4 regions of the Janthinobacterium sp. PLB04 genome follow, and region 2 is predicted to be linked to each of the others. Evidence: predicted binding sites of a transcription regulator. Region 2 holds the regulator's gene; each other region holds the start of a gene.
What was found. The regulator FNR, encoded in region 2, switches genes on or off when oxygen is low (the NO sensors DNR and NnrR bind a similar motif). The targets are predictions, from matches to a motif close to TTGATNNNNATCAA.
Positions count from the first base shown of each region.

Region 1 (7,944 bases), 810 kb from region 2:
GATCAAGGGGCAACGATGGTGATGACGCATGCATGCAGCCGCCGCGCCGCAGCTTGCGGCAGCGATGGAGTGGCGATGGTGCGGACAAGGAAACACGGCGCCGCTGCTGTTTTGGCCCTCGCGCGGGGCAAAACTCACAACACGGCGATTGTCTATAGCAAATATCAAGAACAGCGATTTTATCACCGTTATTTGCCCTTGCCGGGCCGCCAGGATCGTGGATAACACTTACTGTGGAGTATTAATTTGGCAGTAACCAGGCGTCAAAAAGCCAGTTGGTGCAGGAATGCACGGAGCAAGAAACGGATGGCAAGCCCCCATCCATCATGGTCTGATAACGCTTTGACCACACCGGAGCCTGACCATGTCTTTTCGTATCCGCGGCCTGTCGCCCGCCCCTTTCCTGGCCTGTTTCGGCCTGCCCGACGCCGAACTGGCCGCGCTGGGCATTATCCGCCATGTGGTCGACAGCCAACCCGGCTACCCGGACCGCATCGAACTGCGCGACGCGGCGATCGGCGATACGGTGCTGCTGCTGAACCATGTCTGCCAGGATGCGGACACGCCCTACCGCGCCTCGCACGCCATCTTTATCCGCGAGGGCGCCACGCAAGCCTATGACGCCGTCGACCAGGTGCCGGAATCGATGCGCATCCGGCTGCTGTCGCTGCGCGGCTATACGGAAGGTGGGATGATGGTCGATGCCGACGTGGTGGAAGGCACGGCCATTGAAACCGTGATCGCGCGGCTGTTTGAGAACCCGGCTGTCAGCTATATCCACGTGCACAATGCCAAACGTGGTTGTTATGCGGCCAGGATCGACCGGGCCTGAGAACTTATTACGGCTACGCGGTACAATGCCGGCTGCCCTTTAGCCATAGTCCTTCAGCCATGTTCAACCCTTCTTCCGACGATGTTCGCCGTTTCTTTTGTGAAACATTGCGCAAGCATCGCGCCCATGAAATCCTCACGCCGATGGAAGCCATCGCGCTCGACTGGATCCTGGAACACCCCGAGTATGAAAGCGAGCTCTCCGACGTCGAGGCGGCGCTGGCGCGCGATTACTCCGTCGAAGGCGGACAAGCCAATCCTTTCCTGCACCTGTCCATGCATCTGTCGATCACGGAGCAGGTGCAGGTGGACCAGCCGCGCGGCATCCGCCCGGCCGTCCAGCAGCTCACCCAGCGCCTCGATTCGGCCCATGCCGCCCAGCACGAAGTGATGGAATGCCTGGGCCAGATGATCTGGGCTTCGCAACGTTCGGGCTTGCCGCCGGACACGGACGCCTACATCGACTGCGTGCGCCGCCGGTAGGAACACCTGTCAAAACCTGCTGCGCATCGCGCTTTGCGGCCTGCGATGCTCACCGTACTAGAGTACGGTTGCGCTTCTTAGCCACAAATCGCTGCCGCTCGCTACGGTTTTCCCAGGTGTTGTGCCAGTACTACCTCACATCGGTTTTGCCGACTGCTTCATGCGCTGAGGCAAGGCCTGTGCAGGCCCTCTTCCCAGCAACCCCAGCACCACCTGCAGCGCCATGGCGATGGCGCCGACGATGAATACCACGTCGCCGAAGGTGCGTATCCAGCGCAGGTTCTGCAACAGCGGCTGCTGCATGAATTCCTCGCTGCGCGCATACCACAGACCCTCCGTCACGCTGGCGTGGAACTGGATGATGCCAATCGGCAGCAGGCTGGTAAAGATCATCAGCACCAGGCCCGCGTTCAAGCCCCAGAACGCCGTCTTCATCAACGCAGGGCTGAAACGGTAGTCGGGCCGCAAATAGCGCAGCACCAGCAAGGTAAAGCCCAGCGCCAGGAAGCCATACACGCCGAACAGTGCCGCATGCGCATGCACGGGGGTCGTGTTCAGGCCCTGGATATAGTACAAGGCCACGGGCGGATTGATCATGAATCCCAGCACGCCCGCGCCCAGCATGTTCCAGAAGGCGACGGCGACAAAGCACATCATGGGCCAGCGCAGGTTTTCCATCCATGACGCGCGTTCCTTCAGGCGCCAGTTTTCCCACGCTTCATGCCCCAGCACGATCAGCGGCACCACTTCCAGCGCGCTGAAGCTTGCGCCGATGGCCATCACGGGCGTGGTGGTGCCGGCAAAGTACAGGTGGTGGAAGGTGCCGGGTATCCCGCCCAGCATGAACAGCGAGGCCGATGCCAGGCTGGCCGTCGTGGCCATGCGCACCGACACCAGGCCCAGGGTCGAGAAGATGAAGGCCAGCGCCGTCGTGGCGAACACTTCGAAGAAGCCTTCCACCCACAGGTGCACCACCCACCAGCGCCAGTATTCCATCACCGACAGATGCGTGCGTTCGCCGTAGAACAGGCCGGCGCCATAGAACAGGCCGATGGCGCCGACGGACGCGGTCAGGAGCGCCAGCAGGTTCTTGTCGCCGCCCGGCTTGCGCAGGGCCGGCACCACGCCGCGCAGCATCAACACCAGCCACAGCAGGATGCCGATATATTTGCCGATTTGCCACAAACGTCCCAGGTCCACATATTCATAACCTTGATGGCCGAGCCAGAAATTCCACTCGGGCGGCATCACTTGCGCAATGGCCAGGTAGTTGCCGATGAAGGAGCCGACCACCACGGCGACGAGGGCCCAGAACAGCACATCGACGCCCAGACGCTGCCACTTGGGATCCTTGCCGCCATTGATCAGGGGCGCGAGGAACAGGCCGGCAGCCAGGAAGCCCGTGGCGATCCAGAACAGCGCGGCCTGGATATGCCAGGTGCGCGTGAGCGCATACGGGAACCAGCGCGACACGTCGATGCCGTAGAACTGCTGCCCTTCCACCGTGTAGTGCGCCGTAAAGCCGCCGATGAAGACCTGGAAGGTGAACAGCGCCACCACCAGGAACAGATATTTTCCCAGTCCCCGCTGCGAAGGCGTCAGGGCGAACGTGGTGAGCGGATCGCGCGGGCCGGCGGCCGGCAGCGCTTCGTCGTGGTCGCGCAAGAAGGCCCAGCCCCAGACGAGGAAGCCCACGCCGGCCAGCAGCACCACCACGCTGGCGACCGACCAGACGAGGTTTTCGCCGCTGGGCTGGTTGCCGATCAGCGGTTCATGCGGCCAGTTGTTCGTATAGGTCACTTTCTGGCCAGGACGTTCGGTGGCGGCGGCCCACGCCGTCCAGAAGAAGAACTGCGTCATCTGCGCGCGCCGCTCGGCACTGGGCAGGGTGTTTTCCTTCATGGCGAAATGCTCGCGGCTTTTTTGCAGCGCCGGCGCGTCGGAGAACAGCTGGTCGTAATAGTGCGCCGTGTTGGCGATGGCTTGCACGCGGCGCGGCGACAGGCGCAGCACTTGCGCATCATCGGTACGGTTGCCGCGGTATTCGATCTTGAGCGCTTCGCGCAGCGCCGCCTGCGCGGGGCCGTCAAGCGCCGCGTACGCCTTGCCATGCAGCTCTTGCGCGGCCAGTTCCAGCCAGGCCGTCAGTTCGCGGTGCAGCCAGTCGGCCGTCCAGTCGGGCGCCTGGTAGGCGCCGTGGCCCCAGATGGAGCCCAGCTGCATGCCGCCGACGGATTGCCAGGCCGTCTGGCCGTCGAGGATGCCCTCGCGGTCGAACAGTTGCCGGCCATCCTGCGCCAGCACTTGCGCGGGGATCGGCGGCGCCTGCCGGTAGACTTCCGTGCCGTAGTAGCCGAGCAGCGAAAACGTCACGATCAGCACACCGATCAAGGTGAACCAGAGTTTTTTGTAGGGACCCATGGGTCTTTCCTTTGTCAGTGCACCACGGCCGGCGCAAAGCGCTCGAACAGGATATTGTTTTCAGTATGGATGTGCGCCATCAGGTCTGCACGGAAGGTGCGCAATCCCGTGTACAGCGCGCGCCAGGTAGTGCAGGCGCCGGCCGGCGCGGTGATATCGTTCGTCATCGCCTCCATGGCGCGCAAGGCCACGCCATGATCGTCGTGCTCCATGCGCATCACGTTGATGGGCGCGCCGGCCCGGGGCCCCTGGCCGCGCACGATCATCGGGAACAGCACGTCTTCTTCCTTGCGCATATGGCTTTCCAGCTCCTGCGCCATGGCCGACAGGTGTTCCGCCAGCCCGTGCGGACAGTCGGCGCGCTCGCCATGCACCTGCTCGACCTTGCGTGCCAGGCGTATCAGCTCGGGCAGCTGCTCGCGGTGCACGGCGTGGTAGCGCGCCAGGATGTGTTCCACCAGCTCGGTGGCCGAGGCTTCCTGCCAGTCACGCTCGCCGCTGGTATCTGCGCGCCCTGCCAGCAGCCGCAGTTCCTCGACGATGGGCGCCGTGTCCACGCCGGCCGCTTCGGCCGCTGCGCGCAGGGTCTTGTTGCCGCCGCAGCAGAAATCCAGGCGGTGCGCATCGAACAGGCGCGTGGCGCCAGGGATGCGGCGAGCCAGTTGGCCCAGGGATAGCTCGATCATTTCCATAACAGTTCCTTGATGATGAATAGGGTTTATTGGCGGGCGCCCGCGTGGTAGACGCCGGGCACGGGTTCGCCAGTCACTTCCAGCACGCCCACGGCGCCCTTGCCGGCGCGCGACAAGGCATGGTCGACCAGCAGATAGCTGCCCGGATGCTGTACCTTGAGTTCGACGATGGTCGCGCCGCCCGGTGCCACCAGGGTGGTTTGCACGTCGTGTTTCGGGCTGCTGATCGAGCCTTCGCTGTACACCTTGTCGAATATCTCGCCGATGATGTGGAACGATGAAATCTTGTTCGGGCCGCCGACGCCAAAATAGATGCGCACCGTCTCGCCGACTTTCGCCTGCAATTTGTGCGTCTTGCTCAGGGCGCCCACTTCGCCGTTGAAGACGTAGTAATCGGGCAGTTCATTGGCCATTTTTTCCAGGTTCGGTTCCTGGTGCACGGGCGCGCCGTGCGGACGGCCCGTGTACATCTCGCCCTGCATCACGTAATACTCGCGGTCGACTTTTGACAGGCCGCCTTCCGGTTCGACCAGGATCATGCCGTACATGCCGGCCGCGATATGCTGCGGCACCAGGGGCGTGGCGCAGTGATACACGTACAGGCCCGGATTGAGCGCCTTGAAGGTGACCGTTTTTTCCTGCCCCGGCGCCACCTGCGTGTGCTGTCCGCCGCCATGGCCGCCCGTCACTGCGTGCAGGTCGATCGAGTGGATCATCTTGCTGTCCTTGGCATTGAACAGGGTCAGTTCCACCGTGTCGCCCACCTTCGCGCGCAGCATCGGGCCGGGCACTTGCCGGTTGAAGGTCCAGTACGTAAAACTGGTGCCGTCATCGAGCTTGCCCGGCAGTTCCACCGTCTCCATGCGGTATTTCAGGGTTTGCGGCGCGCGCGCGCCGATGGCGGCCGGCACGGAGGCCGGATTGGCGGCAACGCTGACGGCCGATGGATCGGGACCGCGCATCGGCGACGGTGCGGGCGTGTACAGAGCCAGCGCGGCGGCCTGGCTCGATTCGCTGGCAGCGCTGCCGGCGCCAGCAGCCTTCGGTGCCCCGGCTTCAGCCAGCGAGGTGCCGCTCACTTCCAGCTTGCCTTCCATGCCGATCTGGCGGTGGCCGGGAATCGAGCAGTAATAGGTGAACGTGCCGGCGCGCGTGACCTTGAAGCGCACGGTGGTGCTGCCGCTATTGGCGCTGAACTTGGCCGAGGCCACGTTGAGTTCCGGGATCAGCAGGTCGTGCTCGGCGCCTTCGCCGCTTTTCAGCACAAGTTCGACCGTGTCGCCCACCCTGGCCGCCAGCACGGGATTGACCTGGCCCTTGGCATCGATGAACACCATCTTACCGTCGACGATATTGGTTTGCAGTTCATAGCGCTTGAGCGTGGCGGCGGCGGGTTTGGCCGCAGTGGCGGCAGCGCTGGCCGGCAGGCTCGCCTGGGCTTGCACGGACAGGGGCATGGCCAGTACGCAGACGGCGGCGGCAATGGCGCGGAGGGGGGGAGTCGTTTTCATCAAGCTTTCCTTGGTCTTGTATGCCGGTTCGGCCCCCTTACCTAGGCAAACGACGTGCCAGGAAAAACTTGTTTTAAATCAATGATTTGAAAATTGCAGGGTCGGTATGACCCTTTTAAAGCATGGTCCGTTGTACCCTGCATGGTACTTATGACCACCACTGCCATCCACCTGCTGCTGCTCACCGACCTGGTCGCCGACCTGCCCGTGGCCGTGCGCCTGCAGCGCCTGGTCGGCAGCCTGCGCGCCCACTTCGGCTGCGAGGCCGTGGCCTTGCTCAAGCTCGATGGCGAGCATTTGCGCCCCGTGGCGATGGCCGGCCTGGCCAGCGACGCGCTGGGACGCCGCTTCGCCGTCGCCGATCATCCGCGCCTGGCCGCCATCCTGCAGCGGCGCGGCGTGCTGTGCTTCCATCACGACAGTTCCTTGCCCGACCCCTACGATGGCCTGATCGCCGAGCGGGCCGGCGAGCCGCTGCCCGTGCACGACTGCATGGGCATGGCGCTGGATCTGGAAGGCGAACGCTGGGGCGTGATCACGCTCGACGCGCTGCAGGTGGGCACTTTCGATACGCAGGCGCAGCGCGACCTGGGCGAGCTGGCCTGCGCTATCGAGGCGGCCGTACGCGTCACGCGCCTGGAGGCGGAAATCCGCGCCCTGCGCCTGTCGGGCGGCGCCATGCTGGCCGATGCGCAAGCGCCGCGCGAGGAACACGATTTCGTCGGCCAGAGCAGCGCCATCACGCACTTGCTGCACGAATTGCAGGTGGTCGCCGATTCCGAACTGCCCGTGCTGCTGCTGGGGGAAACGGGCGTCGGCAAGGAACTGTGCGCGCACCGCCTGCACCGCCTGTCGCGCCGCGCCGGCAAGCCCCTGATCCATGTCAATTGCGCGGCCTTGCCCGAGTCCCTGGCCGAGAGCGAATTGTTCGGCCATGTACGCGGTGCGTTTTCCGGCGCCGTCAGCGACCGGCCCGGGCGTTTCGAGGCGGCCGAAGGGGGCACCCTGTTTCTCGATGAAGTGGGGGAATTGCCGCTGTCGATACAGGCCAAGCTGCTGCGCACCTTGCAAAATGGCGAAATCCAGCGCCTGGGCGCGGACCGGCCGCGCAGGGTCAACGTGCGCGTGATTGCCGCCACCAACCGCAGCCTGCGCGAGCATGTGCGCGACGGTTCGTTCCGCGCCGACCTGTACCACCGTTTATCCGTGTATCCCGTGCCGATTCCGCCGCTGCGCGAGCGGGGCAATGACGTGCTGCTGCTGGCCGGTGGTTTCCTGGAACTAAACCGCGCGCGCCTGGGCTTGCGCAGCCTGCGCCTGTCCGCCGCGGCGGAAAACGCCTTGTGCCATTACCGCTGGCCGGGCAACGTGCGCGAACTGGAACATGTGATCAGCCGGGCCGCGCTGAAAGCCGTGATCCGCGGCGCGGACCGCAAGGACATCGTGACCCTGGAAACGGATATGCTCGACCTCGATGCGCTGGAAGCGCCGGCCGGCGAGAACGCGCTGCCGCTGGCGCCAGCCGTGTGCGGCACGCCAGCGGCGCCGCTGCTGTCCATGCATCAGATCGTGGAAGCGAGCCAGCGCCAGGCCATCCGGCAAGCGCTGGTCCTGCATCAGGATAACTGGGCCGCTGCCGCGCGCCAGCTGGGGCTGGACGCCAGCAATTTACATAAGCTGGCGCGCCGGGTCGGCTTGAAAGCCTGAACCGGGGTAAAAACTCAGCGGTGAGTGACCAGGGTGCTCGGCAGGCTGTGGAAGTAGGCGGCCAGGTCCTTGATGTCCTGGTTGCTCAGCGGTTTTACCTGGCCCGTCATGATGGCGTTGTTGCGGCCATTGGGCTTGTCGCCCCGTTTATACGCCGTCAGGGCGTGTTCCAGGTAGTCCTTGTGCTGGCCCGCCAGTTTCGGATAGGACGGATCGATGGGCGAACCGTAATCCTTGCCGTGGCAGGTGGCGCAGCTGTATTTTTCGGCCAGGGCCTTGCCCGTGTTGATATTGCCGGC
Region 1 covers NZ_CP088968.1:5,874,227-5,882,170, forward strand. Annotated here, with positions in the region: gene LSO07_RS25985 (DUF1203 domain-containing protein) at 365-832, shown strand; gene LSO07_RS25990 (DUF1841 family protein) at 892-1,314, shown strand; gene LSO07_RS25995 (nitric-oxide reductase large subunit) at 1,450-3,735, opposite strand; gene ytfE (iron-sulfur cluster repair protein YtfE) at 3,750-4,427, opposite strand; gene nirK (copper-containing nitrite reductase) at 4,454-5,938, opposite strand; gene norR (nitric oxide reductase transcriptional regulator NorR) at 6,089-7,645, shown strand; gene LSO07_RS26015 (c-type cytochrome) at 7,660-7,944, opposite strand, start outside.
Region 1: the regulator FNR is predicted to act here: its motif matches at 6,007-6,020, upstream of nirK (copper-containing nitrite reductase).

Region 2 (7,944 bases):
CGCTGATCAAGCGCAAGGTCAAGCACATCTACGTGGCCAACTGGTTCTTCGGCGCCTATATCCTGGCCGTGACGATCTTGCACGTGGTCAATGGCGCCGTCATGCCAGCCTCGTTCACCAAGTCGTATTCCGCGTATGCGGGCGTGCAGGACGCGATGATCCAGTGGTGGTACGGCCATAACGCGGTGGGTTTCATCCTGACCGCCGGCTACCTGGGCATGGTGTACTACTTCATCCCGAAACAGGCCGAGCGCCCCGTGTACTCGTACCGTTTGTCGATCGTCCACTTCTGGGCGCTGATCTTCACCTACATGTGGGCCGGCCCGCATCACCTGCACTACACGGCATTGCCTGACTGGACGCAATCGATCGGCATGGTCTTCTCGCTGGTCCTGCTGGCACCAAGCTGGGGCGGCATGATCAACGGCATCATGACCCTGTCGGGCGCCTGGCACAAGCTGCGCACCGATCCGATCCTGAAATTCATGATCGTCTCGCTGTCGTTCTACGGCATCGCCACCTTCGAAGGTCCGATGATGTCGATCAAGACCATCAACTCGCTGTCGCACTACACCGACTGGACCGTTGCCCACGTGCATGCGGGCGCCCTGGGCTGGGTGGGCTTCATCACCATGGGTTCGATCTACTACCTGCTGCCGCGCCTGGCGGGCCGCACGCAGATGCACAGCACGCGCCTGGTCGACGTGCACTTCTGGGTGGCCACCATCGGCATCGTGCTGTACATCGCCGCAATGTGGATCGCCGGCGTGATGCAGGGCCTGATGTGGCGCGCGGTCAATCCGGACGGCACCCTGACCTACACCTTTGTCGAGAGCGTGAAAGCGACGTATCCGTACTACGTGGTGCGCGTGGCCGGTGGCCTGCTGTACCTGTCGGGTATGTGCATCATGGGCTACAACACCTGGATGACGCTGCGCGGCAGCAAACTCCCCGTCGCCCGCATTCCGGAACTGAACGCGGCGCACGCCTGATAGGAGCGAAAGCAAATGAAATTTTCACATGCATGGATTGAAAGAAACCCCTGGCTGCTGATCGCCCTGGTCACGGTGGTGATCAGCATCGGCGGCGCCGTCGAGATCGTTCCCCTGTTCTTCCAGAAGAGCACGACGGAGCCCGTCGCCGGCCTGAAACCGTACTCGCCGCTGCGCCTGGCGGGCCGCGACATCTACGTGCGCGAAGGCTGCTACAACTGCCACTCGCAGATGGTGCGTCCGCTGCGCGCGGAAACGGAACGCTATGGCCACTATTCGGTCGCCGGCGAATTCGTCTACGACCGTCCGTTCCAGTGGGGTTCCAAGCGCACGGGCCCCGACCTGGCCCGCGTGGGCGCGCGCTACAGCGACGAATGGCACCGCACGCACTTGAACAACCCGCGCGACGTGGTGCCCGAGTCGAACATGCCGTCCTACCCCTGGCTGGCGAAGACCAAGCTGGTGCCTGACGAGATCATGCCGAAGATGCGCGCCCTGAAACGCCTGGGCCAGCCGTACAGCGATGAAGAGATCGCCGCCGGCCCCGCGCAGCTGCAGGACAAGACGGAAGAAGACGCCCTGGTCGCCTATCTGCAAGGCCTCGGTACATTAATCAAAACAAGGAATTAGCATGGCAATCGAAAACCTGTTTGACAGCGCCAGCAGCGTCATGACGGTGGTTTCCTTTACGACGTTCGTGGGCATCCTGTGGTGGACGTTCAGCCGCAGCAACAGCGACTTCGACGCGGCGGCACGCCTGCCGTTCGCCGACGACGCGCTCGACTATCCGGCCGAAGCCGAAATGACCCTGGCGAAGGAGCACAACCATGGCTGACTTTACCAATGGCTTCTGGAATATCTATGTGATCGTGCTGTCCCTGCTGGGCATCATCGGCTGCGGCGTGCTGCTGTACTCGCAGTCGAAAGTGAAAGTGGCCGCCGGCGCCCCTGCCGACGGCACCACGGGCCACGTCTGGGACGAGGACTTGAAGGAACTCAATACGCCGATGCCGCGCTGGTGGATGTGGTTGTTCTACATCACCATCGTCTTCGCGCTGGCCTACCTGTTCCTGTACCCGGGCCTGGGCAACTATGCCGGCAGCCTGGGCTGGAAATCGACGGGCCAGTACGAGGAAGAACTGAAGAAGGCGGAAGCCGACTACGGTCCCCTGTTCAACAAGTACCTGAGCCAGGACTTGAAGACGGTGGCCGCCGATCCGCAGGCGCAAGCCATCGGCCAGCGCCTGTTCCTGACCTACTGCGCGCAATGCCACGGTTCGGATGCACGCGGCAACAAGGGCTTCCCCAACCTGACCGACAAGGACTGGCTGTATGGCGGCGAACCCGACGTCATCAAGACCACCATCCTGCACGGCCGCAATGGGCAGATGCCACCGATGGGCGCCGCCCTGGGTTCCGAAAAGGATGTCGAGAACGTGGCCCATTATGTGCTGAGCCTGTCCGGCTCGACCTCGGATCCCGTCAAGTCCGTGCTGGGCAAGGCCAAGTTTGGCGCCTGCATGGCCTGTCATGGCGCCGATGCCAAGGGTAACCAGATGCTCGGCGCGCCGAACCTGACGGACAAGACCTGGCTGTACGGCGGCAGCGCCGATACCATCATGGAAACCGTACGCAAGGGACGCAGCAGCACCATGCCGGCCTTCAGCGATTTCCTCGGCGAATCCAAGGTACACGTGCTGTCGGCGTATGTCTGGAGCCTGTCGAATCCGCAGGCACCCGCAAAGTAAAAATGGAACCTCAAGTCATCAAGATGTATGCGGCCCGCGAGCAAATCTACCCTCGCGAGGCCAAAGGACGCTACGCTACCTGGCGATGGGTATGCGTATGGCTTACCCAGCTGGCGTTCTACGGCTTGCCGTGGTTGACCTGGAATGGCAGGCAAGCCCTGCTGTTCGATTTGACCACGCGCAAGTTCTACATTTTCGGCGTCGTGCTGTGGCCCCAGGATTTCATCTATCTGGCGGCCCTGCTGATCATCTGTGCGTATTTGTTGTTCCTCGTCACGGCCATTGCCGGGCGGGTGTGGTGCGGGTTCTCCTGCCCGCAAACGGTATACACGGAAATTTTCCTGTGGGTCGAACGCCGCATCGAGGGCACGCGCAGCGCGCGCATGGCCCTCGACAAGCAGGGCCCCTCCGTGCGCAAGGCCTTCAAGAAAACGGCCAAGCACCTGGTATGGGGCGCCATCGCCCTGTGGACGGGCTTTACCTTTGTCGGCTACTTCACGCCGATCAAGGAACTGGCGCAGTCGGTGACCACCCTCAATTTCGGCCCCTGGGAATGGTTCTGGGTCTTGTTCTACAGCCTTGCAACCTACGGCAACGCGGGCTGGCTGCGCGAGCAGGTGTGCAAATACATGTGCCCGTACGCGCGCTTCCAGAGCGCCATGTTCGACCAGGACACGCTGATCATCACCTACGATGCCAAGCGCGGCGAACCGCGTGGCGCCATGAGCAAGAAGGCCGGCAACAACGACAAGCTGGGCGATTGCATCGACTGCACCCTGTGCGTGCAGGTGTGTCCGACCGGCATCGATATCCGCAACGGCCTGCAGTATGAATGCATCGGCTGCGCCGCCTGCGTCGATGCCTGCAACAGCGTGATGGACAAGGTCGAGCGGCCGCGTGGCCTGATACGCTACAGCACCGACCATGCGATGGAAAACAACTTCAATTCGAAGCAGATACGCCAGCGCGCCATGCGCCCGCGCGTCTTGATCTACACTTCCATCCTGGCCCTGATCATCATCGCCGTGTGTACCTCGCTGGCCCTGCGCACGCCCCTGAAAATGGACGTGATCCGCGATCGCGGTTCGATGGGGCGCGAAGTGGAGGACGGCATGATCGAAAACGTCTACCGCCTGCAGATCATGAATACGTCCGAGCAAAGCCAGCATTTTAAAATCAGCGCTTCCGGCTTGCCGGGCCTGACCTTGCTGACGCGCGAAGAAGTGACCTTGCAGCCGACGGAAACGCTGGGCTGGCCGATCCGCCTGCGCGTGCCGCACGGCGTCGGCGAGAAGGGCTCGAACAAGATTGCGATCGAATTGCAATCGCTGGACGATCCATCGCTGCATGTGCGTGAAAGCGCGGTATTCATCGTGCCACGTTAACAAGGAAAGGCGGACGGGGACCGGGTGCCCTCGCCGCCGCCACGAAGTTGCAGGAAGGCCGGTCCCCATGCGGGGGCTGGCTGATCAAACAGGAGAAATATCATGTCCGACAGTCTGAAACTGCAAGCACCCGTTGCACCGTGGTACAAGCATCGCTGGCCATGGCTGCTGATGATCGGTCCCGGCCTGTCCGTGGTCGTCGGCAGCTTCATGGGCTATATCGCGTTTACGCAGCCCGATGCGCTGGTGGTGGGCGATTATTACAAGCAGGGCAAGGCGATCAACCAGGATTTGAAGCGCGACACGATCGCCAGCGACCTGGCCATGGATACGCGCCTGTCATATGACGTGGCTGCAGCGCGCCTCAGTGGTTCCGTGCACAGCTTCGGCAAGGCCTATCAGGCGCCGCTGCAGCTGCACCTGGCGCATGCGACCCTGCCCGAAAAGGATATCAAGCTGCTGGTGCAGCCCGATGCGGCCGGCAATTTTTCCGTAGCACTGCCGATGCTCGAGCGCAGCCGCTGGCAAGTGCTGGTGGAAAACGACAAACGCGAGTGGCGCCTGTCCGGCATCTGGACCTGGCCCCTGCAACGCAGCATCGCGCTGCACGCGGATGAAGAGCTTTAACGTACAGCGCCGGGAAAACCGTCGCGAGCGGCAGTGATTTGTGGTTGAGAAGCGCAGCTGTGCTATGCACGGGCGCGCCGATCCAGCGAGCATCGCAGGCCGCAAAGCGCGACGCGCAGCAGGTTTTGACGGTGCTGTTACTTGCAGGTGTCCGTACCGGCCGTAATGGCTTTCAACTTGGCCGGCTGCAGGATTTCGATCTCGCGGTTCGAGACGCGCAGCCAGCCTTCCTTCTTGAATTTCGACAATAAGCGGCTGACGCTTTCGATGGTCAGACCCAGGTAGTTGCCGATTTCCTCGCGCGACATGCGCAGCTGGAAATTGCTGCCCGAATAGCCGCGTGCTTCATAGCGCGATGCCAGGTTGACGATGAAGGCGGCAAAACGCTGGGTCGCCTGCATATTGCCCAGCAATAGCATGACGCTTTGCTCGCGCGTGATTTCCTGGCTCATCATGCGGTGGAAATGACGCAGCAGGGTCGGCATATTGCCCAGCAATTGTTCCAGGCTGGAAAACGGAATTTCACACACTTCGCTGTCTTCCAGCGCCACGGCATTACAGTGGTGGCGGTCGGCGCTGATGGCATCCATGCCCAGCAGTTCACCGGCCATCTGGAAACCCGTCACCTGCTCTTCGCCACCCGGATTGATCTGGTAGGTCTTGAAGTGCCCCAGGCGGATCGCGTACAGGTTCTGGAACGAGTCGCCGATGCGGAACAGCGAGGCCCCACGCACGATCTTGCGGCGGCGGCCGATGATCTGGTCCAGCCTATCCATGTCGCCCACATCAAGGCCCATCGGCAGGCACAATTGATGCATGCTGCAGGTCGAGCATCGTGCACGCAACGCCTCCACGTTCACGGTGGGCAAGGTGGGAGTGAGTAGCGCTTCAGTCATGTCGGTACCTTTTAGAAAATGCAACAACAAGTTTACTGCATACAGCTGCATACAGGGTTGCCGTATGCCAATTTCACCGTAAATTCGGCGAATAAACGACGTCCAGCCTTTAATTATATGGCAACATCGTCAAAAGCCCATACGGGGCGGGCAATTTGCGCGGCGGCGCTTGCCAAGCTGGGGTATTGATAGGAAAATTCCTGACAGCATTATCTGCCGCCTGTGCCGCCCGGCACTGAAAAGGAAATCATGAAGCCTCTCGGCATTAAAGCAAAAGTCGCGCTGGCCACCAGCCTGACCTCGATCGCCATGATCGCGCTGGTCACCATGATCCAGGTGCAGCACATGCGCGACGACTTCACCCGAGTACTGCTGAGCCAGCAGTCATCCCTGATCAGCCGCACCGCTGCCGAGCTCGACGACAAGCTGGGCATGCTGCTGCAGATTGTCACCCTGACGGCCAGGCAGCAGCCGCCGGAACTGATCGCCCAGCCCGCCAAACTGCGCGAATACTATGCGCGCCGCTCGATGCTGGTGCTGTTCGACGACGTGCTGGTGCTCGATGCGCATGGCGCCATCGTGGCCGACATGCCGGAAGTGGCGGGGCGCGCCGGCATCAACGTCGCCGAGCGCGAGTATTTCCAGACCGTCCTGCGCACGCGCCAGCCCATGATTACCGAGCCGATGCTGGGCAAGTCGAGCGGCATGCCCATCGTGCAGATGGTGGCGCCCGTGCTGGCCGCCGATGGCCAGGTGGCCGGCGTGGTGATCGGCGTGCTGCGCCTGTACAAGGACAATCTGCTGGGCCGCCTGCGCTCGGAAAAGATCGGCAAGAGCGGCTATTACTTCATCCTCACGCGCGGCGCCGTGCCGCGCTATGTGCTGCACCCCGATACCAGCCGTTTGCTGCAGCCGCGCAAGCCGAACGCCAACCTGACGACCACCCAGCTGCTGAAGGAGGATGGCGAAGGCAGCATGGTCAGCACCAACAGCCGCGGCATCACGGCCGTCAACAGCTTCAAGCGCCTGAAATCCGTGAACTGGCTGCTGGCCGCCTCGCTGCCCGTCGAGGATGCCTTCGAACCGTTCGATGGCGTACTGTACCGGCTGGTGCTGTGGAGCATCCTCGCTTCGCTGCTGGCCGCCTTTGTTCTGGGCTTGGTCACCGTACGCCTGCTGTCGCCGCTGGTGCGCCTGCGCGACACCCTGCTGGCCCTGCGCACCAGCGGCAGCCGTTTCACCCCCGTGCCGGTACAGCAGCGCGACGAGATCGGCGAACTGACGGAAGCGTTCAATGGCCTGATGAGCGAACGCGACCGCCTGCAGCAGGAACTCGAAGCGCGCGCGGCGGAGCTGGAGCAGGAACGCGACCGGGCCGAGGCGGCCAACCGCGCAAAGAGCGATTTCGTGGCCAACATGAGCCATGAAATCCGCACGCCCCTCAATGCCGTGCTGGGCATGGTGTATTTGCTGGGCAATACCAGGCTCGACACGGAACAGCGCAAGTACCTGACCATGGTCAGAGTGGCGGGCCAGTCGCTGCTGGGCATCCTCAACGATGTACTCGACTATTCGAAGATCGAGGCGCGCCGCATGGAATTGTCACCCGTCGAATTCGACCTCGACGAAGTCATGAATACCCTGGCCACGACGATGACGATGAATGCGGGCGAAAAGGAACTGGAACTGGCCATCGCCGTCGAGCCCGACGTGCCGCGGCGCCTCGTGGGCGACGCCCAGCGCCTGCAGCAAATTCTCGTCAACCTGGCCGGCAACGCCATCAAGTTTACCGAGAGCGGCGAAGTGGTGGTGGCCGTCAGCCTGGCCGAGAGCGAAAACGGGCGCGCCTGGCTGCGCTTCGAAGTGCGCGACACGGGCATCGGCATGACGGAACTGCAGCAACAGCAGCTGTTTGCCGCGTTTTCGCAGGGCGACCAGAGCATCACGCGGCGCTTCGGCGGCACGGGCCTGGGCCTGGCCATCAGCAAGCAGCTGATCCACATGATGGGCGGCGACATCGCCGTCGCCAGCAGCGAAGGCAAGGGCAGCCGCTTCTGGTTCAGCGTGCCCTTCGAGATGCTGGCGCAGCCGGCCGAAACGCGGCGCACGCCGGCCCTGGGCCAGCTGCGCCTGCTGGTGGCCGACGACAACCGCACCACGCGCGAACTGATCGTCAAGCTGATCGAGGCGTGGGGCTGGCTGGCCGACGAAGTGGACTCCGGCTTTGCCGCCATCGAACTGTACCGCGAACGCCTGGCGCAGCAGCAGCCGTATGACGTGGTGCTGGCCGACTGGC
Region 2 covers NZ_CP088968.1:267,535-275,478, forward strand. Annotated here, with positions in the region: gene ccoN (cytochrome-c oxidase, cbb3-type subunit I) at 1-992, shown strand, start outside; gene ccoO (cytochrome-c oxidase, cbb3-type subunit II) at 1,008-1,622, shown strand; gene LSO07_RS01065 (cbb3-type cytochrome oxidase subunit 3) at 1,624-1,827, shown strand; gene ccoP (cytochrome-c oxidase, cbb3-type subunit III) at 1,820-2,740, shown strand; gene ccoG (cytochrome c oxidase accessory protein CcoG) at 2,743-4,125, shown strand; gene LSO07_RS01080 (FixH family protein) at 4,228-4,752, shown strand; gene fnr (fumarate/nitrate reduction transcriptional regulator Fnr) at 4,890-5,648, opposite strand; gene LSO07_RS01090 (response regulator) at 5,898-7,944, shown strand, end outside.

Region 3 (7,944 bases), 740 kb from region 2:
CCGCCAAACGACAGGTAGCCGCAGGCGCCGCCGTAAATGCCGCGCTTGGTGATTTCCAGTTCGTCGATCACTTCCATGGCGCGCACTTTCGGCGCGCCCGTCAGGGTGCCGGCGGGGAAGGTTGCGCGCAGCACGTCCAGGTTCGACAGGCCATCTTTCAGCTTGCCTTCCACGTTCGAGACGATGTGTTGCACATGCGAGTATTTTTCGATGACCATGCGGTCCGTGACGTGCACGCTGCCCGTCTCGGCGATGCGGCCGATGTCGTTGCGCGCCAGGTCGATCAGCATCACGTGCTCGGCGATCTCCTTCGGATCGGCCAGCAGCTCGGCCGACAGTTCGGCGTCGCGCTCTGGCGTGGCGCCGCGTGGACGGGTGCCGGCAATCGGACGCAAGGTGACTTTCTTGCCGCCGTCCGCCGTCTTCTCGTTGCGCACCAGGATTTCGGGCGAGGCGCCGATGATCTGCATGTCGCCGAAATTATAGAAGTACATATACGGCGACGGATTGAGCGAACGCAAGGCGCGGTACAGTGTCAGCGGCGAATCGACATACGGCTTGCGGATGCGCTGGCCGATCTGTACCTGCATCAGGTCGCCCGCCATCACGTATTCATGCGCCTTGGCGACGGCCTTCAGGTAGTCTTCCTTGGAAAAATCGCGGATGGTTTCCGTGCGCACGGAAGCGCTGGTGACGGGGGCATCGACACCGCGGCGCAGCATCATGCGCAAGTCCTTCAGGCGCTGCTGCGCTTTCGAAAACGATTCGGGCTGCGAGGTGTCGGCGTAGACGATCAGGTAGAGCTTGCCGGACAGGTTATCGATGACGGCCAGTTCTTCCGTCACCATCAGCTGGATGTCGGGCAGCTTCAAGTCATCTTTCGGCGCGCCGCCGGCCAGTTTTTTCTCGATGTGGCGCACGGTGTCGTAGCCGAAGTAGCCGGCCAGGCCGCCGCAGAAGCGCGGCATGCCGGGGCGCAGGGCTACCTTGAAGCGCGACTGGAACTGTTCGATGAAGTCGAGCGGATTGCCTTCGTGTTCTTCGATCACTGTGCCGTTCTTGACGATTTCGGTGCGCTTGCCGTAGCTGCGCAACACGGTCGTGGCGGGCAAGCCGATGAAGGAGTAGCGGCCGAAGCGTTCGCCGCCGACGACGGATTCGAGCAGGAAGGTGTTCTTGCCGCCTTGTTGGGACTGTGCCAGTTTCAGGTACAGGGTGAGCGGGGTTTCCAGGTCGGCGAACGCTTCCGCGATCAGGGGGATGCGGTTGTAGCCTTGCTGGGCCAGCGATTTGAATTCGAGTTCGGTCATGTTTCTCTCCATGCCGTCAGGGTATGAGTGTGCATAGTGCACAAACCCTGCGGTGGGTTATCAAAAAACTTGCCGGGACATGCAATATGCGCAAAATGCGCAAAGGACGCGTGTGCAGCCGGCAGCAATCGTAACGGCTCGGCCCTTAGGCCTGCCAGGATTGCCAGCGTCGCCAAAGCCAGGCCTCAATCGAGCCGGTTTGGGTGACATTGTGTTTTTTGATGAGAAACGTGTTCACGATATGGTGTTGGGTTTGGTCAGTATGCTGGTTAATTTTGCATGCTAATAAAACGGGCTGCTTCGAGCAGTGTCTTTACTATACCATCGGAATCGGTATCGTGTATAGAGTGTCCGTGATTGTAGCCATACGGTACCGTCAGTACGGGGCAAGCCGCAGCCCTGGCCGCTTGTGCGTCATTCGAGGAGTCGCCGATGGCCACCACTTTGGAGGGCGGCAAGTCGAAGTCCGCGCACACTTGCAGCAGCGGCATGGGGTGCGGTTTTTTCTGCGGCAGCGAATCGCCGCCGTAGACGATCTCGAAATACTGGTCCAGGTTTTTCAGTTTCAGCAGGGGCAGAGCGAAGGCGATGGGCTTGTTGGTGACGCAGGCCAGGCGCAAGCCCGCCGCCTTCATCGCCGCCAGTCCCTCTTCCACGTCCGGGTACAGGGTGCTGAACTGGCCGTTGATGGCCAGGTAGTGGCGCTGGTAGCCGTCCATCGCCTGCTCGAAACGCTGTTCCACGCCGGCCGCATCGAAGTCGAGCGCCAGCACGGTGCGGATCAGGTTTTCCGAGCCTTTGCCCACCATCAGTTCGATGGCGTCGGCGCTGATGGGCGCCAGGTCCAGTTCGGCGCGCATGCCGTTGATGGCAACATGAAAATCGGGCACGGTGTCGAGCATCGTGCCATCGAGGTCGATGATGGCGGCGCGCACGCCGGCCAGTACGTGGTCTTTCACCGTGCCCGCTTGCATCAGGCGCCCGCTACTTTGGCCAGCTCGGCGCGCATGGCGTCGATGACGGCCTTGTAGTCCGGCTTGCCGAAGATGGCCGAGCCGGCGACGAAGGTGTCGGCGCCGGCGGCAGCGGCAGCGGCGATGTTGTCGATCTTGATGCCGCCATCGACTTCCAGCATGATGTCACGGCCCGACTCGTCGATCATGCGGCGCGCTTCGGCGATCTTCTTCAGCGCTTGCGGAATGAAGGACTGGCCGCCGAAGCCCGGGTTGACGGACATGATCAGGATGATGTCGATCTTGTCCATCACGTGTTCCAGGTAGTGCAACGGCGTGCCCGGGTTGAATACCAGGCCCGATTTGCAGCCATTGTCGCGGATCAGCTGCAGCGAACGGTCGACGTGATCCGACGCTTCCGGGTGAAAGGTGATGATGTTCGCGCCAGCCTTGGCGAAATCCGGGATAATGCGATCGACAGGCTTGACCATCAGATGCACATCGATGGGTACTTGCACGTGCGGACGGATCGCTTCGCACACCAGCGGGCCGATGGTCAGGTTCGGCACGTAATGGTTATCCATCACGTCGAAGTGGATGATGTCGGCGCCGGCGGTAACGACGTTGCGCACTTCCTCGCCCAGGCGGGCAAAGTCGGCGGACAGGATGCTGGGAGCGATACGGAATGTTGTCATGGTGAAGTAGCCAAAGGATAGAAAATGCGATTTGCGCTATTTTACGCCTGACGCCGCTACCGTGCCTCATTGAAGTACGGTGAAATACAGAATACGCATCGCGCGATGGCCAATGCGGCGCGCGCGACACTCAATATGACTGGCAATGTCTGAATAGGAATGACGATGGCGACTTATGAATTTACGGTAACGGTCAAGACGCAATACCTGCCCGATCAATCGGCACCCGACCAGGGGCGGCACGTGTTCAGCTACACGATCCGCGTCGTCAACACGGGCACGGCTGGCGCGCAACTGATTTCGCGCCACTGGGTCATCACGGATGCGAACAACAAGGTGGAAGAGGTACGCGGCCTGGGCGCCGTCGGCCACCAGCCGCTGCTGCAGCCGGGCGAGCAGTTCGAATACACGAGCGGCACCATGCTGGGCACGCCGCAAGGCTCGATGCATGGCGAATACTTTTGCGTGGCCGAAGACGGCCATCAGTTCGAAGCGCCGATCCCCGAGTTCGTGCTGTCGGTGCCGCGCACCCTGCATTAAGGAAACGCCGGGGGCTTGCCCCCTTATTTCAGTTTTTCGGTGGCGTCCTGTTCTTCACTGAGCTGCTTGCGTGCCGGCGGTGCGGGCTTTTTGCCCGAGTACATGGTCCACCAGACTATAAATGCCAGCAAGAAGAACGCCACCAGCGCCTCTATCATCAAGATCCACATACGCATCCCTATGTTATTTACCCGCAGCCCATTTACCAGCCGTCTGTTTACACGCGGTAGTCTACTCGTTTCAGCCGGTGGCGTCGCGCTTGCGCTTTCCGCCTGCACCACGCCGTCCACGCCACCCGCTGCCTCCAGCGGCAAGGCGCCCGCCATCGCTCCGACCGTCGTCAGGCCGGTGCCGGCCAAGCCTGCCGACGCCAAGGATGCTAAGGATGCCACGGATGCGGCAGCCCCCACCTTCGTGCCCGCCAAGTTCGCCGCCTTGCCTGGCTGGGCCCGCGACGACATGCGCGCCGCCTGGCCCGCCTTCATGGCGTCGTGTGGCGTGCTCGTCAAGCGTCCGGACTGGAAAGAATCGTGCACGATTGCGCGCCAGGTGAATGCGGACAGCGACAAGGCCATCCGCCTGTTTTTCGAGACCTTCTTTGTGCCCAATCAAGTCATCACCGCCGATGGCGCCAATACTGGACTGGTGACCGGTTATTACGAGCCGTTGCTGCACGGCGCGCGCAAGCGCGGCGGTCCATATCAGACACCGCTGTACAAGGTGCCTGACGACCTGGTTTCGGTGGATTTGTCCGGCGTGTATCCGGAATTGAAGAACATGCGCTTGCGTGGCAAGCTGGTCGGCAAGAAGGTGATACCGTACGCGACCCGCGCCGACATCGAGCGCGCCACGTCCGTCACGGGCAAGGAATTGCTGTGGGTGGATGACGAAGTCGAGGCATTCTTCCTGCAAGTGCAGGGCAGCGGCCGGGTACAGCTGACCGATACGCAGGAAACCGTGCGCGTGGCGTACGCGGATCAAAACGGCCATCCGTATAAATCGATCGGCCGCTACCTGGTAGACAAGGGCGAGCTGACCTTGAGTCAGGCATCCGCGCAAGGCATCAAGGCGTGGATCGCCGGCCATCCCACGCGCAAGGATGAATTGTTCAACGCTAATCCCAGCTATGTCTTCTTCAAGGAGGAGCGCTTGCCCGACCCGAAAGTGGGGCCGAAGGGCGCGCTGGGCGTGCCGCTGACGCCGCAGCGCTCGGTAGCCATCGATTCGCGCTTCCTGCCGCTGGGCGCGCCCGTGTTCTTGTCCACCACGCAAGCCAATAGCGAGATCCCCATGCAGCGCCTGGTGATGGCGCAGGATACGGGCGGCGCCATTCGCGGGCCGATCCGTGTCGATTATTTCTTTGGCTTTGGCGCGGAAGCGGCCGAGAATGCGGGCCGCATGAAGCAGAGCGGCGCCGTGTGGGTGTTGTTGCCGAAACAGGCGCCAGCGCGCTAGAGGAGGTGCGCGGCGCCGGCGGGTGATGGCCTGGCGTCAGCTTAGCGCAGAACCATCACTGGCAAGTGCGTGTGGGCCAGCACTTTTTGCGTTTCGCTGCCCACGAACAGCTTGTTCAAGCCCTTGCGGCCATGCGAGGCCATCAGGATGATGTCGCAATGGTAGGTCTGCGCCGCATTGACGATTTCATCGTGCGGGCTCGGTGACACGGCCACCACGCCTTCGAAGGGTACACCGGCAGCGCTTGCCGCTGCGCCGATCTTGTCGATGGCGCGTTGCGAGGCTTCCTGCATCTGTTGTTCATACAGGCTGGCGTCGAGCACGATGCCGCCGTCGGCCATCGGCGAAAACGGGAAGGGCTGCACCACGCTGATGGCGACCAGCTTGGCTTTGTTCAGTTGGGCGAAGGCGAGGGCTGTCTCGGCGGCTTTGTCGGACAACGGCGAGCCGTCGGTGGGAAATAAGATGGTGTTAAACATAGCGTGCTCCTCAAGTGATGTAAGACAGCTTATGGATTTATATCAATTAAAACCTTGATATAAATCAAACCTCACAGGCTTTGGCGTGAATAGTGTCGCCAAGGCAATCTTTTAGCAGTGTATGCCTGTTCATCGCATCAGGTGCGCACGCTACGCAGCGGCGTGCCCCGCACCATGGCGGCTGTCAACAGGATGCTGCCGGCCGCGATGCAGGCCAGTCCATTGCGCACGCCAAAGTGTTCCGCGATCCAGCCGGCGGCCAGCGCGCCCAGCGGCGCCGTCGCCACCGTCAGGAAGCGCATGGTCGACGTCATGCGGCCCAGCATGGGGTCGGGCGTGACTTTCTGGCGCAGGCCCAGATAGGGAATAAAGAACAGCATCACGCCGCAATCGAAAAAGAACATCAATATGGCATACGCCACGGCGCTGGCGGCAGCGCTGCCGAACAGTGCTGCCGGAATCGTTGGCGTCAGGGCAAAGCACACGGAGGTGGATGCCAGGCCGATCAGGATGGTGCGGCCGGCGCCGTAGCGCTTCGTCAATGGCTTGACGATGAAGGCGCTGAGCAAGACGCCGGCGCCGCCCAGCATCTGCGTCATGCCCAGCACGCCAGGACTCATGCCCAGGTCGCGCGTGGCGAACAGCACCGTCAAGGCCATGCTGGCGTAAAACAGGAAGTGCCAGATGCCGGCGCCCCAGGCCAGCGCGCGCAGCAGCGGTTCGCGCCAGACGAACAGCAAGCCGTCGGCGATGTCGCGCAAGGCATGTTTGTCGGATGGGGCGGGGCGCGGGTCGCGCACGCTCATGGCACGCAAATTGAAGACGGAAATCAGATAGCCGCACGCCGTGCACAGGATGGCGACGGGCGCTGACAAGACTTGCACCAGCACGCCGGCCAGGCCGGGACCGATCAGGCGCGAAGCCGATTCGGTGGCGGCAAATTTCGACTGCGCATCGATCAAGCCGTCGCGGCCCACCAGGAAAGTCAGAAACACCTGCTCGGCACCGCCACCGACGACGAAGCCCGTGCCGATAATGAACCCCACTATATATAACCACGGCATGGACAGCACGCCGCACCAGTAAGCCACGGCCACGCTGGCCAGGGCCAGGCCGGACATGCTTTCGCTGAACAGCATGATCGGGTGCTTGCTGCGCCGGTCCAGCAGCACGCCGACGGGCAAGCCGAAGAGGGCGAACGGCAGCGCCTGCAGGGCGACCAGCATGCCCATCTGTTCCGGCGTCGCATGCAATAACAGTACCGCGCACAAGGGCAGGGCCAGCGAGGTGATCTGGGCGCCGAAGCAATTGAGGCCGTTGCTGAACCACAGGCGGCGGAAATTGACGCTGGCGGCGCTGCCGTCGCCGCGCAGGTAATGGGCGCAGTACTGGAAGAGGGAGGAGAAAATATCTTGCTCGATATAAAAATGATCAGACTCACAATAATAGCAGCGCACCTGCCGCGCCGCTGCCGTTAGCCGCTACAATCGTTGCCACCGTGTTCATCCAGAGGAGACTATATGCAATACGAAGACTTGATCATCGATATCCAGGACAAAGTGGCGGTCATCCGCCTGAATCGCCCGAAGGCATTGAATGCCTTGAACGACAACATGATGAATGAGCTGGGCGACGCCTTGCTGAAGTTCGATGCCGACGAGAATATCGGCTGCATCGTGCTCACGGGCAGCGAAAAAGCGTTTGCCGCCGGCGCTGACATCGCCGCCATGGCCGATTACACCTATCCGGACACCTTTACCCAGGGCTACATCAGCCGCAACTGGGAGCATATCTTGCGCGTGCGCAAACCTGTGGTGGGTGCGGTGGCTGGCTATGCGCTCGGTGGCGGCTGCGAACTGGCCATGATGTGCGATTTCCTGATCGCTGCCGACAGTGCCAAATTCGGCCAGCCGGAAATCAAGGTCGGCGTCACGCCAGGCGCGGGCGGTACGCAGCGTTTGCCGCGCGCCATCGGCAAGGCCAAGGCCATGGACCTGTTGCTGACGGCGCGCACCATCGATGCTGCCGAGGCGGAACGTATCGGCCTCGTGTCGCGCGTGGTGCCGGCAGATAAGTTGCTGGAAGAAACCCTGGCTGCCGCCAAGACCATTGCCGCCATGCCGACCTCGGTTGCCATGATGATCAAGGATTGCGTCAACCGCGCCTTTGAAACTACCTTGACGGATGGCGTCGCCTACGAGCGTCGTTTGTTCCAGGCCGCCTTCGGTACGCCTGCGCAAAAAGAAGGCATGCACGCTTTCCTGGAAAAGCGCTTGCCAAACTTCGACGGTCTTTGATATGATTCGCCTCCCCGATGAGACGCACTGGTTTGCGGCACAAAAGGGACGGCCTTCCGGGGCTGGGTAGTAAAAAAGAAGGTTGACGAAATGCTGCAAACGCTTCATACTCTTCCTTCTTCGCAGCTGACAAACACAACGCTTTGTCGATAGCGCGAAAGCAGTAATCGAATACAGTTCTTTAACAATTAACAGTCGATAAGTGTGGGCATTTG
Region 3 covers NZ_CP088968.1:1,010,900-1,018,843, forward strand. Annotated here, with positions in the region: gene trpE (anthranilate synthase component I) at 1-1,310, opposite strand, end outside; gene LSO07_RS04390 (phosphoglycolate phosphatase) at 1,580-2,284, opposite strand; gene rpe (ribulose-phosphate 3-epimerase) at 2,284-2,958, opposite strand; gene apaG (Co2+/Mg2+ efflux protein ApaG) at 3,124-3,498, shown strand; gene LSO07_RS04405 (hypothetical protein) at 3,522-3,668, opposite strand; gene mltA (murein transglycosylase A) at 3,679-4,953, shown strand; gene LSO07_RS04415 (universal stress protein) at 4,995-5,432, opposite strand; gene LSO07_RS04420 (MFS transporter) at 5,570-6,889, opposite strand; gene LSO07_RS04425 (enoyl-CoA hydratase) at 6,953-7,729, shown strand.
Region 3: the regulator FNR is predicted to act here: its motif matches at 5,487-5,500, upstream of LSO07_RS04415 (universal stress protein).

Region 4 (7,944 bases), 1.6 Mb from region 2:
AACCGAAATAGGCAAAAGCGTGGGATTGGCGATACAAAGTTTGGCCGCATTGCTCGATATGAGCTGGAAATTGCCGATATCGGCTTATCAGCGCCATCACAAGCCCATCCGCACGCGGCTTGCCGAAGGACTGACGGCGGCGGCAGAAAGGCATGTTTTTTCCTCAATCTTTCGTGTATTGTGTTTCGACAATAATGACCGGCGCACGCGCGCCACCACACTGGGGACTTCGATGAAACTGAACTTGTTGGCGCTGGCCGCCCTGACCCTGGCCGGCACCCATGCGGCGGCCGCCACGCCGGGAGACACCTGCGTACAGGACTTGCGCGCCATTGCGCCCTTCCTGCTGGAAAATGACACGGGCGCGCGCCAGCACCTGGAGCAAAAAGGACAGGCGTATTTCGACCTGGCGCTGGCCACGGCCACCACGGCGGCGGCCGGCGCGGCCGATGGCCAGGCCTGCGATGCGGTCCTGGAAAACTATGCGCGCATGTGGCGCAAGGGCCACCTGCATGTGAAGCCGGGCAGCGCGCTCGATATCGCCAAACCGGCGCCGGCACGGCCCGCCGCGCCGGGACAGGCGGCAACATCGAAGGAACCGGTGCTGCGGATATTGTCGGACTCGACTGTACTGCTGACCTTGCCCAGCTTTCACGGCAGCTACCGCGCCGCCGTGGCCGCCCTGCTCGATATGCATCGCGCGGCACTGGCGGCGCGCCCCAACTGGATCCTCGACGTGCGCCGCAACGGCGGCGGCAGCGACAGCACGTATGCGCCGCTGCTATCCTGGATCAGTTCGGGAGAGATCGTCCGCATGGGCGCCGAATGGCTGTCCACGCCGGCCAATATCGAAGGCCAGGAAAACGTCTGCGCGCTGCTGGCGCCCGGCGACCAGGCCTGCGCCGCCTTTGCGGCCCAGGCCGTGACGCAGATGCGCAGCGTCAAGCCGGGCCAATACGCGCCGCAGCACGGTAGCGGCACCATCAGCTATATGCGCGCGGACACGCCGGAACCGCGCCGGCCGGCGCGCGTGGCCGTGCTGGTCGATCGCGACTGCGCCAGCTCCTGCGAAGAATTCCTGCTGGCGGCGCGGCAAAGTTTTCATGTGAAATTGATCGGCCGCAACAGTTACGGTGCACTCGACTATTCCAACCTGCGCCTGCACGCCCTGCCATCGGGACAGCGCCACCTGCAATACGCCACCTCGCGCTCGGCCCGCTTGCCGCAGCTGCAGGTGGATCTCGGTGGCATCATGCCCGATATCTACCTGCCGCCACCGAAGGACGAGGTGGAACGCGCTCAGGAAGTGCTGCGCGTGCAGCGCTGGCTTGAAGGGGGCACTTTACGCCCGGATAACATCTGACATCGCTGGCGCCATAAAAAAAGCCCGCCATACCTGGCGGGCTTTCTAATGAATAAGGCAAGACTTAAGCTGCCAACCGGACGCTCCCCCGGCACCCATCCATCAGGAACGACAGGCCAACAACCAGCACCAGCTCGCCCTCGGCCGAGCGGGCCGTACCCGTGATGCCTTCCACGGTGATGGCCGTCATCGGCTTGATCACCAGGTCGGCCGTGCCATCGACGGCTTCCACGGCCAGGATGTACGGCTGTGGCGCGGCGACCACGATGCCGACGCGCTCGCTGCACGATTCGTAGCCCAGGGAGCCGGCCAGCGACCGCACGGGCAATGGACGGCCCTGGTCTTTCAGCACGGGCGCGCCGCCCACTTCCATGAAGGTTTCCGGCAATTCGACGACGCGTTGCACCACCGCCATCGGCAGCGCCAGCGCGGCACCCGACGTCGACACCAGCATGGTCGGCACGATCGACAGTTCGATCGGCAGGCGGATGGCAAATTTCGTGCCCTTGCCCAGCGCCGACTCGATATGGATGGCGCCGCGGTTTTTCTCCACGGCCGTTTTCACCACGTCCATGCCCACGCCACGGCCGGAGACGCTGGACGCGACTTCCTTGGTCGAGAAGCCCGGCAGGAACACCAGCTGGAAGCATTCGTCGTTGCTCAATTGCGCGTTTTCGCTGATCAAGCCCTTTTGCTGGGCCTTGCTGCGCAGGAAGGCCGGATCCATGCCCTTGCCGTCATCCTGCAGCACGATCATGACACTGTTGGCTTCCTGCCACGCTTTCAGTGAAATATACGACTTGGCGGGCTTGCCGGCAGCCAGGCGTGCTTCCGGCGATTCGACGCCATGGTCGAGCGAGTTGCGCAGCATGTGCACGAGCGGATCGTACAAGCTGTCGACCACCACGCGATCGACTTCCGTCTCCGCGCCCTCGATGGTCAGCTCGACATCCTTGCCCAGATCCTTCGCCAGCTCGCGCACCAGGCGCGGGAATTTCTGGAACAGACGGCCCACGGGTTGCATGCGCGTGGCCAGGGTGGCCCGCTGCAGTTCCGTCGAGTAGCGCGAAGCGCGTTCCAGGGTTTCCGCCAGAGTCGCCATCAGGGTGGCGGCCTGGCCTTCGAATTTGAATTGCAGCAAGCGCTCGAGCAGCACGGCAGCCTGGTTGGCGGCCTGCACGGATTCGCCGGCCACTTCCAGCAGGGCGTCGAGCTTGACGGCGTCGACGCGGATGCTGTCTTCCTTGACGGGCGCGGCATGGCGCACTTCCGGACGCTCTTCGCGTCGTTCGGCGCCATCCCAATTCTTGGCGGCCGGCTTGGCGGCAGCGGCAGCGGCCGGCGCGGCGGCCACGACGGCAGGGGCAGCGGCGACGGCGGACACCGGCGCGGCAGCGACCCGGCTGCCCTCGGGCACGACAGCGTTATACATGCCTTCCCAGTCCAGGCCATCGGCGCCGGCGGTGGAAACGGAGGCGGGCGCGGCCACGGCAACTTCTGCGACCTCGGCAACGACCACGGCCGCTTCCGCCACCACGGCGGCGGCCGGCGCAGGCGCATCCATGCCCTTGCCTTCGATGGCGTTCGTCAGGATGTGTTCCAGCTCTTCCGGCATGGCCGGCAAGCTTTCCGGCGCGGCGCCATTCGCCAGTTCCGTCAGCTGGTCGGCCACGAAACCGGACGCTTGCAGCGCCGCCTCGATGGCGATGGGGGTTACCGGCGCGGCGCCCGTGCGCAAGGCGTCAAACAGGTTTTCCGTCAGATGGCAGGCCGCCACCAGCGCGGGCAAGCCCATGAAGCCGGCACCGCCCTTGATGGTGTGGAAAGAACGAAACACGGCATTCAGTGTTTCCTTGTTGTCAGGATCACGCTCGAGGCGCAATAAGTGCTCTTCAACATTAACCGCAAGATCCATCGCCTCAACGACGAAATCCTTGAGCATATCGTCCATTAGAATCCCAAATCCGCAAGAAGGTCGTCTACATTATCCTGGTCCAGCGCCACCGACGGCACGGACGGGCCCTGCATCAGCGGTACCGGCTTTTGCGCCAGCTTTTCGCGCACCTCGGCCGGCGCGTTGTCGCGCAGCAGCTGAGCCAGCTCGTGCTCCACCGTCTTGGTGATGTTGACCACTTTTTTGATCAGCTGGCCCGTGATGTCCTGGAAGTCCTGGGCCATCATGATTTCCAGCAAGCGTGCTTTTTCCGCTTCCGTTGCTTCGGCAACGGCTTGCGCGAACTGGCGTGAATCGCCGGCCAGGGCCTTGAATTCTTCCAGGCTCAGCTTGCCATCGAACAAGGCTGTCCAGCGGCTGTCCATGTCCTTGGCTTTCTTCGACAGCACGTCTTGCGCCGGCATGCCTTCGTCGAGCGTATTCAGGACCTTGTTGGCGGCCTGCTCCGTCAGGGTGGCGACATATTCCAGGCGGTCCTGGGCGTCGACGATCTGCGACGACGCTTCCGTCAATGCCTTGTCGTAGCCCAGTTCGCGCAGCGAGTCGTGCAGCAGGCGCACGATGCCGCCCAGGCGCTCGAACATCGGCTTGTCGGACTGGTCGACCGGATCGGCCGCTTCGCCAGACGCATCGGCGCCGGCCACGGGGGCCGCTTCCGCTGCGGCTGGCGCGGCAGCCACCGGCGCCGCTGCGGCTGCAGCTGCCGGTGCGGCGGCGCTGGCCGACACGGAGTCGAACAGCGCGTCAAAATCGTCATCCGCGATCACGGCGGGAGCGGGCGCGGCGGCAGGCGCCGGCGTGGCTGCGGCCGCGCTTTGCGCGGATACTTCATCGAATAATGCATCGAAATCATCAGCGGCGTTGGTCATATCCCTGCTTCTCCATAATTTGTCAAAATTCCGCCTGAACTGTGCGTTTTACAGACTGATACCCACAATTTCTCGATTAAGATGATTTGAGGCAATACCGCTGCGATGGTGCGAGTGTAGCAGGGCGCCGCCCTGTTGGTAAATCTCAAAACGCGCTTCCCGGTGCAAAGCTGGCCCACAAGAGCTTTTCCGCCAGGAAATAAGTGTTCCTGCTGTTGTATTTTGAAATACTACCATTGGCGTGCGTGCAAGACCACGCGCCGCACAAGAAATCCTGCCCGCGGGCGCCTGCGCAACAGCGCCATATGGATATCGCTGGGACATCGTTGCACCTTAAACACGATCTTTCTGCCAATGTTGTCTATACTGAAGGTGCAGTAGTATTGACAATTATCAAGTCTTTACATGAATACAATGCTGCCGCCACGTCTACAATAAGAGGCGTTGCGCGCGCTGAGTCATCGCCAAAGGACCTGCCATGTATAAGAAAATTCTGATCGCCACGGACGGCTCCACCGTCTCCAACTTGACGGCCTGCGCCGGCGTTGCCTTTGCCGAACAGATGCACGCCGACATCCTTGCCGTGTACGTGGCACCCGAGTACCAGTACCCGGTGTACATCGAAATCATTCCGCCAAGCTATCCCAGCGAAGAGGAATACCGCATCGCCATGCGCAAGGCGGGCGCCGACCACTGGCAGCCCATCCTCGACGCGGCTGCCAAGCGGGGCCTGCAGGCGACGGGCTTGACGGCCTTTTCCGACAGCCCGGCCCTGAAAATCGTGGAAGTGGCGCAATTGCAGCAATGCGACCTGATCTTCATGGGCTCGCATGGCCGCAGCGGCTGGGGCCAGTTGCTGCTGGGCAGCGTCACCAACAAGGTGCTGTCGCACTCGAAATTGCCCGTGCTCGTGCATAGGCTGATCAAGGAACCCCCGGCAAAATAAGGGGTCACATGGCCACGGAGGCCGCCGTTGCCGGCACAGCAAGAAAAAGGCAAACGTGCGGCCACTTCAGTTAAAATGACAACATTTCTCGTTTCTTAACATTTGATTGTCCGGTAACGGACACAGCAGATTACACGCCACCAGATTGCCCGCCTATGATACGTATTGTGATTGCCGACGACCACACCATCATGCGTGAAGGATTAAAGCGCATCCTTGACGGCGCGCCGGATATCGACATCGTGGGTGAGGCCATCGACGGGTTTGAAGTCCTCAACCACGTGCGCCAGGGCGGCTTCGACCTGCTGCTGCTCGACCTGTCGATGCCGGGCCGCAGCGGCGTCGACCTGATCCGGCAAATCCGCAGCGAGGCGCCCAAGCTGTCCATCCTGATCCTCACCATGCACGAGGAAGAGCAATATGCGGTGCGCGCCATCCGCGCCGGCGCGCAAGGCTATCTGACCAAGGAAAGCGCGGGCACCCAGCTCGTGGGCGCCATCCACAAGGTGGCGTCGGGACGCCCCTACATCAGCGCCGAGGTGGCGGAGCAGCTCGTGCTCAACATCATGATGCCGAATGAAAGCTTGCTGCATAAACAGTTGTCGGACCGCGAATTCGAAGTCTTTTCCCTGCTGGTGGCCGGCAAGTCGATCACGGAAATTGCCAACAACCTGCATCTGAGCGTGAAGACGGTGAGCACGCACAAGACGCGCATCATGCAAAAGATGGGCATGAGTTCCCTATCGGAAATGGTCCAGTATGCCGTCGCGCACCGCCTGCTATCGCCCTTCAAGACGTGATCCTCCTGGCGCGCGTCCGCGCGCCAACTGTAGGAACAATCCTACCTCACCTACCGCAGCTCCTACTGCCATATTCAGCCACTGCTGATATTAATTGCATACGCTTGTTGGCATACTGAAACCAGTCATCAAGTTGCTGGAAAGTTATTTCATCACACAGCAAGTCTTCAGCGAATTGAGCATTACCTGCCTGGACGCGCGCCGCCGACCCTTGCCCGCCCGCCGCCCCGAGCACCCCGTCATTCAACTCTGAACTACCTGTCACCAGGAGATGAACATGCTGTCCACGCAAACGCCCGACACCCGCGCTGCCTCACCGTCGCTGGCCCCCTCCTCCCCGATGGAAGCGGGACGCCAGCGCCAGGGCCGGCTCTGGTCGAACCTGAAGGAGGTGTGCGACCTGCTGCATATCTCCAGCGCCTGCACCATCGCCGCTGACGAACTGCTGTTCCAGCACGTGCAATTCAAGACGGGCCAGCGCGTGCACACCATCGGCCAACCGTTCGACACCCTGTACATCGTCAATTCGGGCTTCCTGAAAACCGTGCTCATCGATGAATTCGGCAATGAGCAGGTACTCAGCTTCCCCATGAAGGGCGACATGCTGGGCGTCGACGGCATCCACTCGCGCCATTACTCCTCGGAAGCGGTGGCCCTGTCCGACTGCGACCTGATCCTGCTGCCGTTCAAGAAGCTGACGGCGCTGGGCAGGGTGCACCTGGAACTGGAAAACGTCATGTATGGCGTGATGAGCCGCGAACTCGTGCGCGAGCAAGCCATGATCGGCATGCTGGGCGCCCTCAGCGCCGAAGCCCGCGTGGCGCGCTTCCTCGTATCGCTGGCCGACCGCTTCGCGCAGATGGGCTATTCGAGCAAACTGTTCAACCTGCGCATGACGCGCCATGAAATCGGCAGCTACCTGGGCCTGACCCTGGAAACGGTCAGCCGCACCTTGTCCGCATTCAATGAAATTGGCCTCATCACGGTTGACCAGCGCACCATCGGCATCAAGGATCCGGATGCCCTGAAAACCCTGCGCCGCCTGCCGCCGTCACGCTCGCGCGCCAAACAGCTGGCCGCCGCCAAACTCAAGGCCGATACCACCGCGGCCGCCACCGCCTCGGCGCAATTGCTGGCCACCATTTAGCGCCATCCCGATTTCTTCAAGCTTGGCACAGGCTTGGCCCGGCCAAGGCGCACAACGCCTTGCCGGGTCTTTTTTGCGGCCACTCCCCTTCCGCGCCGCGCCAGCGGCCACCTTTGCGCAGCAGCATCTTCCACGCTGCCATCTCGCCGCAAAAAAGCGCGGATTCCACACAAATAAGCCTTGCTTTTCGGGCCACATTCAACAATAATGCAAATACGAATCATTCTCAACTGAGATAAAGAAAGCCCAACATGCAAAGCTCAAAACCAGCCTTGATCCAGGATGCCGCTACCGCCCACGTCCGTCCTCCCGTCAGCATGGCCCAGCCGGCGCGCCGCATCACCAGCGAAGCGCTGCTGCAGCAAGGCCGCGAAGTGGAGATTGAGCACAGCGGCAAGATCTATCGCCTGCGCGTCACCCAGTTGAACAAGCTGATCCTGACTGCCTGAAGCAGCACGGCAGCCAGTCACCACACTCGCCAGCCAGTCGCGCTCCGTGCGCGCAGCCAGCCAAACCACCGCACAGGAGTGTTTGATGGCGAACGACCGACCTTCCACGATGTTTCCCTCCCCGCAAGGCCAACAGCCTGAATTGCTGCTGTCGGCCGTGCTGCATCTGATGTCGCACTACCATGCGGGCAGTCCCTGCGAGAAACTGGCCGGTGTCATCGAACGCCATCTGCAAGTGCTGTCAAATTCGCCCGGCCTGGGCCCCGTGCTGCAAGCGACGTGCCAGCAGCTGTCGCAGCAGTGGGCTGCCCTGGTGGCGCTGCACCGGCCCGCGCCGCCGAAGACCACATTGCTCGAGCGCCTGGCACGCATGCTGAGCGCCAAGCGCCCTGCCTCGCCCCTGCCGCAATAATTTC
Region 4 covers NZ_CP088968.1:5,130,398-5,138,341, forward strand. Annotated here, with positions in the region: gene LSO07_RS22665 (S41 family peptidase) at 233-1,363, shown strand; gene LSO07_RS22670 (chemotaxis protein CheA) at 1,428-3,314, opposite strand; gene LSO07_RS22675 (protein phosphatase CheZ) at 3,314-4,186, opposite strand; gene LSO07_RS22680 (universal stress protein) at 4,665-5,132, shown strand; gene LSO07_RS22685 (response regulator) at 5,288-5,932, shown strand; gene LSO07_RS22690 (Crp/Fnr family transcriptional regulator) at 6,273-7,079, shown strand; gene hemP (hemin uptake protein HemP) at 7,331-7,528, shown strand; gene LSO07_RS22700 (hypothetical protein) at 7,614-7,940, shown strand.
Region 4: the regulator FNR is predicted to act here: its motif matches at 4,570-4,583, upstream of LSO07_RS22680 (universal stress protein).